Regions from separate parts of the Xenorhabdus bovienii SS-2004 genome, predicted to be linked through region 2. Evidence: riboswitches for the same ligand, from Rfam matches in the RefSeq annotation. Region 2 holds a riboswitch; the other holds the start of a gene.
What was found. Region 2 has a riboswitch for thiamine pyrophosphate ahead of thiC (phosphomethylpyrimidine synthase ThiC). Riboswitches for the same ligand answer to the same signal wherever they lie in the genome.
Positions count from the first base shown of each region.

Region 1: another riboswitch for thiamine pyrophosphate. It lies ahead of thiB (thiamine ABC transporter substrate binding subunit); the one in region 2 lies ahead of thiC (phosphomethylpyrimidine synthase ThiC).

Region 1 covers NC_013892.1:3,583,676-3,588,147, reverse strand. Annotated here, with positions in the region: gene ptsP (phosphoenolpyruvate--protein phosphotransferase) at 1-1,872, opposite strand, end outside; gene rppH (RNA pyrophosphohydrolase) at 1,882-2,412, opposite strand; TPP riboswitch at 2,529-2,632, shown strand; gene thiB (thiamine ABC transporter substrate binding subunit) at 2,706-3,719, shown strand; gene thiP (thiamine/thiamine pyrophosphate ABC transporter permease ThiP) at 3,695-4,472, shown strand, end outside.
Region 2 covers NC_013892.1:3,872,168-3,876,639, reverse strand. Annotated here, with positions in the region: gene thiC (phosphomethylpyrimidine synthase ThiC) at 1-1,759, opposite strand, end outside; TPP riboswitch at 1,917-2,041, opposite strand; gene XBJ1_RS17185 (HAD family hydrolase) at 2,483-3,145, opposite strand; gene nudC (NAD(+) diphosphatase) at 3,435-4,205, shown strand; gene hemE (uroporphyrinogen decarboxylase) at 4,360-4,472, shown strand, end outside.

The sequences.
Region 1 (4,472 bases), 290 kb from region 2:
CTGGGTTAAGTCATTCGTGCCAATAGAGATAAAATTAATCCGTTTCTTCAACTGCGGCAACAAGAAAATGGTGGAGGGTACTTCAACCATAATGCCAATCTGGGGCATGGTAATCGTACTGCCGATTGTCTGTTCAACTTCAGCTTTCGCCCTATCGATCAACTTTCTGGCTTCATCAATTTCTTCGATACTGGTGATCATCGGCAGCAATATTTTCAGGTTACCAATCAGCACATTGGCTTTCAACATCGCTCTGAGCTGAATCAGGAATATTTCCGGCTGATCCAGCGTGATACGAATTCCTCGCCAGCCAAGACAGGGGTTTTCTTCACTGATGGGCATATAAGGCAGTTGTTTATCGGCACCAATATCCAATGTTCGTAGTACCACCGGTTTATCTGGGAGAAGCGCCAACATCTCTTGATAACGGTTTTTCTGCTCATCTTCTGATGGAAAACCACGGTGCAGCATAAAAGGGATTTCAGTACGATACAGGCCTATACCATCAATACTACCACCTATCTGTTGCTCGTATTTTAAGCTTAATCCTGCGTTGAGCTGCACCAGCACTCTTTCACCATTTTTGAGTTGTGCTTTTTGTTTCAGCTCCCCCTCGGCTAATTCGCTGAGAACCTGCTCTTCTTCAATAATCTGTCGGTATTCCTGAATAATCAGTGGTTCTGGTTCAACAAAAAACTCGCCGCGATAACCGTCAAGGATTAGCATCCGATTATGCAGTAATTCAGGCTGGATATCGGCTCCCATGATAGCCGGTATTCCCATCGCCCGAACCAGTATTGCGGAATGAGAGTGAGTTGCACCATCCCGTACAATCACACCAGCCAGTTGTTCCTGCGGCATTTCAGCCAGTAAATTGGCACTGAGTTCATCGGCAACCAGAATAAAGCGCTCTGGCCATTCGCTATCACCTGTGAAAGAACCATCCAGATGGAACAATACCCGCTGCCCAAGCGCCCGCAAATCAGAAGCTCTCTCCCGCATATAGGGATCTTGCAAGCTGGCAAACTGTTCGGCATATTTTTCGACAACGCTTTTAACTGCCCACTCCGCCACAAACCCGTTATCGACGGAAAAAAACAGATCCTGCTTGAGTTTGGGATCATTCAGCAAATGAGAATAGAGGTCAAAAATAGCGGCACTTTCTTTCTGTGAGCTGGAGGTAAAACGCTTACTGATACGGCGACATTCGGCGGTTGCCTGCTCAAGGGCTTCGGTCAGCCGAGAACGTTCTGCCTGATATTCCAGCGTGGACGCTTCAAAAACTTGTTCAAGTGATGGCTGAGAACCATCTTGCCAACCCTGAGCCATGACGATACCACTGGAAATGGCAAGCGCCTTAATGCGTGTCTGACGATACTGACCAAATAGCCCTTTTGTTTGTGCCTGAGCGAGAATAACCGCCAATTGCATGGCCAGCGTGACCATAAAAGACTCTTCACTTTCATCGAATAGCCGCCGTTCATTTTGTTGAACAACCAGTACACCTTGCAACTGACGACGATAAACAATCGGTACGCCCAAAAAAGCCCGCAGACCTTCTTCTTTTACTTGGGGGATATATTTAAAACTGGGGTGATCTCGCACATCGGCGAGGTTGATTAATTCAGATAAACGCCCGACTACACCAACGACACCTTCATCAAAGGCCAGGCTGATCGCTCGTTCCTCTGGCTTCTTTAAGCCTCGGGTAGCCATCAAGTAATAGCAATGCCGCTGATGATCTGCCAGATAGATAGAACAGACATCCGTGCTCATTGCCAGACAGGTTTCATTAACCAATAGTTCAAGCGCTTCAGACAAATTAGCTGCCATGGCAACCTTTTCGACAATTTCCCGTAAGCGCATGAGCATAACAGTTACCTAACTTCTTCTGCGACGATGTAAATAAGGTGAATGTAGCTGTGGAGCGGATTCCTGCACTGGCATCACAATAGAAGAGAATTCTTTCATTACGCGGCGATAAACATCCCGTTTAAAAGAAACCACCTGCCTGACAGGATACCAATAACTGACCCAACGCCAACCATCAAACTCGGGTGCGTTGCTGCGCTGCACATTAATATCGGCTTCATTACAAAGCAACTGTAATAAAAACCAACGCTGCTTCTGCCCAATACAAACGGGCTTTGTATCCCAACGCACCAAACGCTTGGGTAATTTGTAACGCAGCCAGCTACGGGTAGATGTGAGAACCCGTACATCTTTGCGATTTAAACCAACTTCTTCGAACAACTCGCGATACATCGCTTGTTCTGGTGATTCCCCTGGATTGATACCCCCCTGAGGAAACTGCCAGGAATGCTGCCCATAACGGCGAGCCCAAAGGACCTGCCCTTGGCGATTACAAATTACGATTCCTACATTCGGGCGGTAGCCATCATCATCAATCACCAGACTACCTCTCGATAAAACAAATTTGAAAAGATAGCTAATTGTTTCACACTCATCCCAAGCGGTAAACCTATATCATTGGACTTTGCAGCCGTAGCGGAAGTCTCTACAATACCGCCATCTCAACGGGGTGCTGCTGTTGTAAAACCGTATTGCTGAGAAAAACCCGTCGAACCTGATCCGGCTAGTACCGACGTAGGACTTTGAGACGCTAATCATTGATATAAAAATATTTTCCATTTAGCACTTTCTCAAATCCTTTATCTATCTGCTAATCACAACAGGAGAGCAAAGTGTTTAAAAACTTATTTTCCAGATTTATCACAATCAGTACGCTATTGATTTCTGCATGTGTCTTTGCTCAAACGGCACAGACTAAGCCTACACTGACAGTTTACACTTATGATTCATTTGCTTCTGAATGGGGGCCGGGACCTGCCATTAAAAAAGCCTTTGAAGCAGAGTGTAACTGTGAACTGAAACTCGTCGCCCTGGAAGATGGAGTATCCCTGCTGAACCGCGTGAGAATGGAAGGCAAAAAGACATCAGCAGACATTGTGTTAGGGCTGGATAACAACTTGATTCAGGCTGCCCAGCAGACAGGGTTGTTTACACCAAGCCATATTGATACCTCAAAACTGAAATTGCCTGTCACATGGAACAGCAAAACCTTCATTCCTTACGATTACGGTTACTTTGCCTTTGTTTACAACAAGAACACCTTACCTCACCCTCCCAAAAGTATGGATGAATTAATCAACAGTAACCAGAACTGGAAGATTATTTATCAAGATCCGCGCACCAGCACCCCTGGCCTGGGGCTGTTACTCTGGATGCAGGATATTTATGGCGATAAAGCGGTACAGGAATGGCCGAAAGTTGCCAAAAAAACGCTGACTGTCACCAAAGGCTGGAGTGAAGCCTATGGATTGTTCCTGAAAGGTGAAGGAGATATGGTACTCAGCTATACCACATCACCGGCCTATCACATTCTGTCAGAGAAAAAAGATAACTATGCGGCTGCCATATTCAGCGAAGGCCATTACCTGCAAATTGAAGTCGCCGCTCAGTTAGTCTCAAGTAAGCAACCTAAACTGGCGCAGAAATTCATGCAGTTCATGATTTCACCTGCCTTCCAGCAAGCAATTCCGACGACTAACTGGATGTATCCGGTTATCGACATTCCTCTGCCTGAGGTTTTCAAGCAGCTTTCTGTGCCCGCAAAACCACTGCAATTCAGCGCAGATGATGTGGCCAAACATCGTAATCAGTGGATCCGTACATGGCAAAGCGCCGTAAGCCGTTAATTGCGGGTTGGTTATTGCCGGGGGTGATTGCCTCCGGCCTGTTACTTGTGGTTGCTCTGTCAGCATTTGGAGCGCTTTGGTTCAATGCGCCGGAAAACCACTGGCAAGGGTTCTTAAGTGACAGTTACTTGTGGCATGTCATTCGATTCACTTTTTGGCAGGCTTTTCTGTCTGCCGTGTTATCGGTGACGCCAGCGATTTTCCTCGCCAGAGCGCTTTATCGCCGTCGTTTTCCCGGCAGGATGCTGTTTCTGCGCTTATGCGCCATGACGTTGGTACTCCCTGTTTTGGTTGCCCTCTTTGGCATACTGACCGTTTACGGCCGAGTCGGCTGGTTGGCAAATATTTCCCAATGGATGGGTATTGAATACCGTTTTACGCCTTACGGGCTGCAAGGGATTCTACTGGCGCATATTTTTTTCAATATGCCAATGGCAGTCCGGTTACTGCTCCAATCGCTGGAAAATATTGCGGTAGAGCAGCGGCAACTCGCAGCGCAGCTTGGCATGAATGAGTGGCAACATTTTCGTTTTGTAGAATGGCCTTATCTGCGCCGCCAAATTCTGCCGACCGGTGCACTGATATTCATGCTGTGCTTTGCCAGTTTTGCCACCGTGCTCGCACTGGGAGGTGGCCCCGCAGCAACTACCATAGAGCTAGCCATTTATCAGGCACTCAACTATGACTACGATCTCGGCCATGCTGCCCTGCTTGCGCTTATCCAACTATTTTGCTGTCTTGGTCTGGTGTTGG
Region 2 (4,472 bases):
CGTGATAGGCGCGGGCGGTTTCAGGATCAAGAGCCAGATTGAATTGGTCTTCCCAGCGGAATTCAAAACGTGCTTTTGACATGGCGTTATCGCGGATTTGTGCTCCGGGATGGCCTTTGGCGAGATCTGCCGCATGTGCCGAGATTTTATACGTAATCAGCCCTTGTTTTACGTCGTCTTTGTTGGGGAGACCAAGGTGTTCTTTTGGTGTGACGTAGCACAGCATTGCACAACCAAACCAGCCTATCATGGCCGCACCGATGCCGGAGGTGAAATGGTCATAACCGGGAGCGATATCGGTTGTCAGTGGCCCCAGCGTATAGAATGGCGCTTCGTGGCAATGTTCCAATTCTTCCGTCATATTGCGGCGGATTAATTGCATCGGGATATGCCCCGGTCCTTCGATCATCACCTGAACATCGTACTCCCAGGCAATTTTAGTCAACTCGCCGAGAGTATGCAGTTCGGCAAATTGCGCCTCATCATTGGCATCCTGAATTGATCCGGGACGCAGTCCATCTCCCAAAGACAGAGAAACGTCATAGGCGGCGCAGATTTCACAAATTTCGCGAAAATGGGTATAGAGGAAGCTTTCCTGATGATGGGAGAGACACCATTTTGCCATAATGGAACCTCCACGAGAGACGATGCCGGTCAGACGTTTGGCCGTCATCGGCACGTAACGTAGCAGGACGCCTGCGTGGATGGTGAAATAATCCACCCCTTGCTCGGCTTGTTCCAGTAAAGTATCGCGGAACATTTCCCATGTCAGGTTTTCTGCCACGCCGTTCACTTTTTCCAGCGCCTGATAAATTGGCACTGTACCGATAGGTACAGGACTGTTACGTAAGATCCATTCGCGGGTTTCGTGGATATAACGGCCAGTAGAGAGATCCATCACCGTATCTGCTCCCCAGCGGGTAGACCAAATCAGTTTTTCCACTTCTTCTTCAATGGAGGATGTGACGGAGGAGTTACCGATGTTGGCATTCACTTTGACCAGAAAATTGCGGCCAATAATCATCGGCTCGGATTCGGGATGGTTGATGTTGGCGGGAATAATCGCCCGGCCAGCGGCAACTTCCTGACGGACAAACTCTGGCGTGATGTTGTCCGGCAAGTTTGCACCGAAACTTTGCCCCGGATGCTGCTGGAGCAGGACTTCACTGCGGATGCGTTCACGCCCCATATTTTCTCGCAGGGCGATAAATTCCATTTCGGGTGTGACAATGCCTTGGCGTGCATAGTGCAATTGGGTGACACGCTTGCTTTGTCTGGCTTTCAATGGATGAGGAAGCTGGTTGAAGCGCAGATGATCCAGTCCGGCATCCGCAAGCCGCTGCTGGGTAAAGTCAGAACTGAGAACAGCGACTGGCTCGGTATCATTACGCTCTTCGATCCAAAGCTGACGGATTTTCTTCAAGCCAGCTCGCACATCCAGCACCGAGTCGGGATCTCCATAAGAGCCAGAGGTATCATAGATGGGCACGGGTTCGTTTTCCTCAAATTGAGGATTTTCATTGGTGCCGCCAATCAGTGTTGGTGATAACTGGATTTCACGCATCGGAACTTGAATATCTTTGCGGGAGCCGGCAAGGTAAATTCTGCGTGAGTTGGGGAAGGTAACGCCTTGAACGGAATTGATAAATTCCTGTGCTGCATCCCGTTGTGCCTTGCGTGGCCGTGCAGGATAGGTTTTGGGGGCGATATCGGCCGCAGGGATGACATCAGTAGTTGGGATAACAATATTATTAGACATAGCAAATTCCTGACTGTGTTATAGCCTGTCCATCATGCGAACGGGAGCGTTGCCTGCTGGAATGGGCTTAAGTTGAGAAAATTGCTTGTCTGGAGCTCGCAGGGAGTAATGGTTGGTGCTGAATAATATCTCTATAGAAACAGGAGGATATGTCAGCGGGGTAATTACTCTTGTTCCCTTCGCGGGTATTAGCCCGATCAGGTTCTGCGGATCCCGAATCAACGGTCTCAGCCTGTGTTCATCGTGATATACGTTGAACGCTAGGCACTCCGACAAGAAAAAAACACCTCAGAGTATAGAGCGGATTGTGAAAACTACAACCTAAAACTTACAACTTTTGTGTGAGATTAAGACTCAATTGAATTGCAATCCCTGAATTGAGCTCCATACCGTTTTGGGTGTCATAAGTTATTGCGATTTTTATTATCCATCATTTAAATAAGTATAGGAACGGATATTACTTCGTCAGAAAATCATGGTTTAATTATATTTTAATTAGGAGTGGTTTGATGGTTTTTGTATAGTGGAATAGAGGTTTTTTATTAATGAAGTGTATTATCAATTCATAATTTATTGTATTTAATTTAATATTTATTATCATGAATATCTTATATGAGAAGATTGCTATAATTTTTGGGAAAAACGTCGCTATAAAGTAATAAATAAAATAACGACGAATTTATACCCTACAATTTGAAACATATTAGATATAGAAACAAATTCTTATAACACCCAGTTCAACTGTTTCCATCCATGATTTCCAGCTTCCTTTTGCAACCGTATATCAGCATTGACAGTAAACACTTCGTTGGCAAATAAACACATCGGCAGGTCATTTATGGAATCAGTGTAAAAGGAGATATGCTGAGGTGATAAGTTTTGTTCTGTCAACCATTGTTGCAAACGTACGACTTTTCCTTCACGGAAGGTAGGGGTTCCCAAAATACTGCCCGTATAGCAGCCATTTTCCATGACCATATCAATCCCCATAGCTGTCAGCACACCCAATGCGGCCGCGACTTTTTTCACCACGAAAGAAACAGTGGCAGAAATAATAATGATAGGAATGTTCTGTTGCCGATAGATATCTAATTGTTTTTTGGCTGCGGGATAAGAGATGGGTTTAATTTTGGTTTCCACAAAATCTGTCAGCCAAATATCCACCTGTTCATGGTGTACTTGATTCAGTGACTGTAAATTGAACGCCAGATAATCGTGCATATCCAGTTTACCGGCACTGTAGTCAGCCATCATTTTCTGGTCTGCCTCGATAAAACGATGATCGGTAATAATGCCTTTTTCCCACAAATATTCCGTCCAAAGCAGGCTGGAATCCCCACAAATCAATGTATCATCCAGATCAAATACCGCAATCTGCTGTGACATAGTCATTATTCCTCAATGGTTTTTTTGAATATCGCTTCCAAAATTGTGTTTATTTCAGCTCATCGACTGACATGCCAGTGAATGATATTGCCCCAAATTTGTTGGTCAAGGAAAGTATCGATGACAGATTGGGAAATGTGAGCGTTATAACGGCCTTTCATTTCGAAATAAATAGATTTTGATATAGATTGATTAAATTAGGGCGATGTTCAGACAGGATACGACGAAAAGGAGTATCCTGTCTGATGCTGAATTTGGACACAATGTCATTGGAACTATGGTGCGGTAGATGATTCAACAAAAACTGACAGGTATGGAACGAGGCTGGTGGGTTATCAGTCTTGAGAATCTAGTTTGGCTGCCACAGGGCGAATTGCCGTCAGGGACAGCCAGACAATGGTCATTACAAGGCCATATGGCGCGGCCTATTGGTGAGTGGTTAGGCGAGACTGTGTGGCTGGTGTGCCAGAAGATGGCATCAGAGATGGCATCTCCCCGCATGGTTGTTTCTCAACACCCTAAATTGTTTCAACTGGTAGGGCGTGGCGTCCAACTGGCTGAGTTTTATCGATCACACCATTACTGCGGCTATTGTGGCCATGAAATGCAGCATAGCCAGCATGAATGGGCCTGTTTGTGCAATCATTGCCATGAACGTTATTATCCGCAAATTGCGCCCTGCGTTATTGTTGGTATCCGTCGTGATGACCATATTCTGCTGGCGCAACATCAGAGCCATCGCAATGGTATTCACACGGTGCTGGCCGGGTTTGTTGAAGTGGGAGAGATGCTGGAAGAAGCAGCACACCGCGAGGTTATGGAAGAGAGTGGGATTAAGATCCGCAACCTGCGTTATGTGGCTTCCCAGCCGTGGCCTTTCCCGCAATCATTGATGATGGGGTTTCTGGCAGATTATGACAGCGGTGAGATCCAACATGATCCCGTTGAGCTTATCAGTGCAGATTGGTATCGCTATGATGACCTTCCCTTGATCCCTCAGTCGGATACGATTGCACGCCGTTTGATCGAAGAGACGGTTGCGCTATGCCGTAACATGTGAACTGCTCTGAGATGATGAGCGAATGGCGCATGTTATTGGCAGTTGTGCCAGAAGTTCGATTTCTGGCATGTTACAATGCGTCGGTTTTTTATAGTGAAAGTTAAACCGACCGTAACCAAAGAATTTTGCGGCCAATTAATCAAGGGAGCTTGTCATGAATGAGTTGAAAAACGACCGCTATCTGCGCGCCTTATTACGCCAGCCTGTTGATGTCACACCAGTATGGATGATGCGTCAGGCGGGGCGATATTTGCCTGAATATAAAGC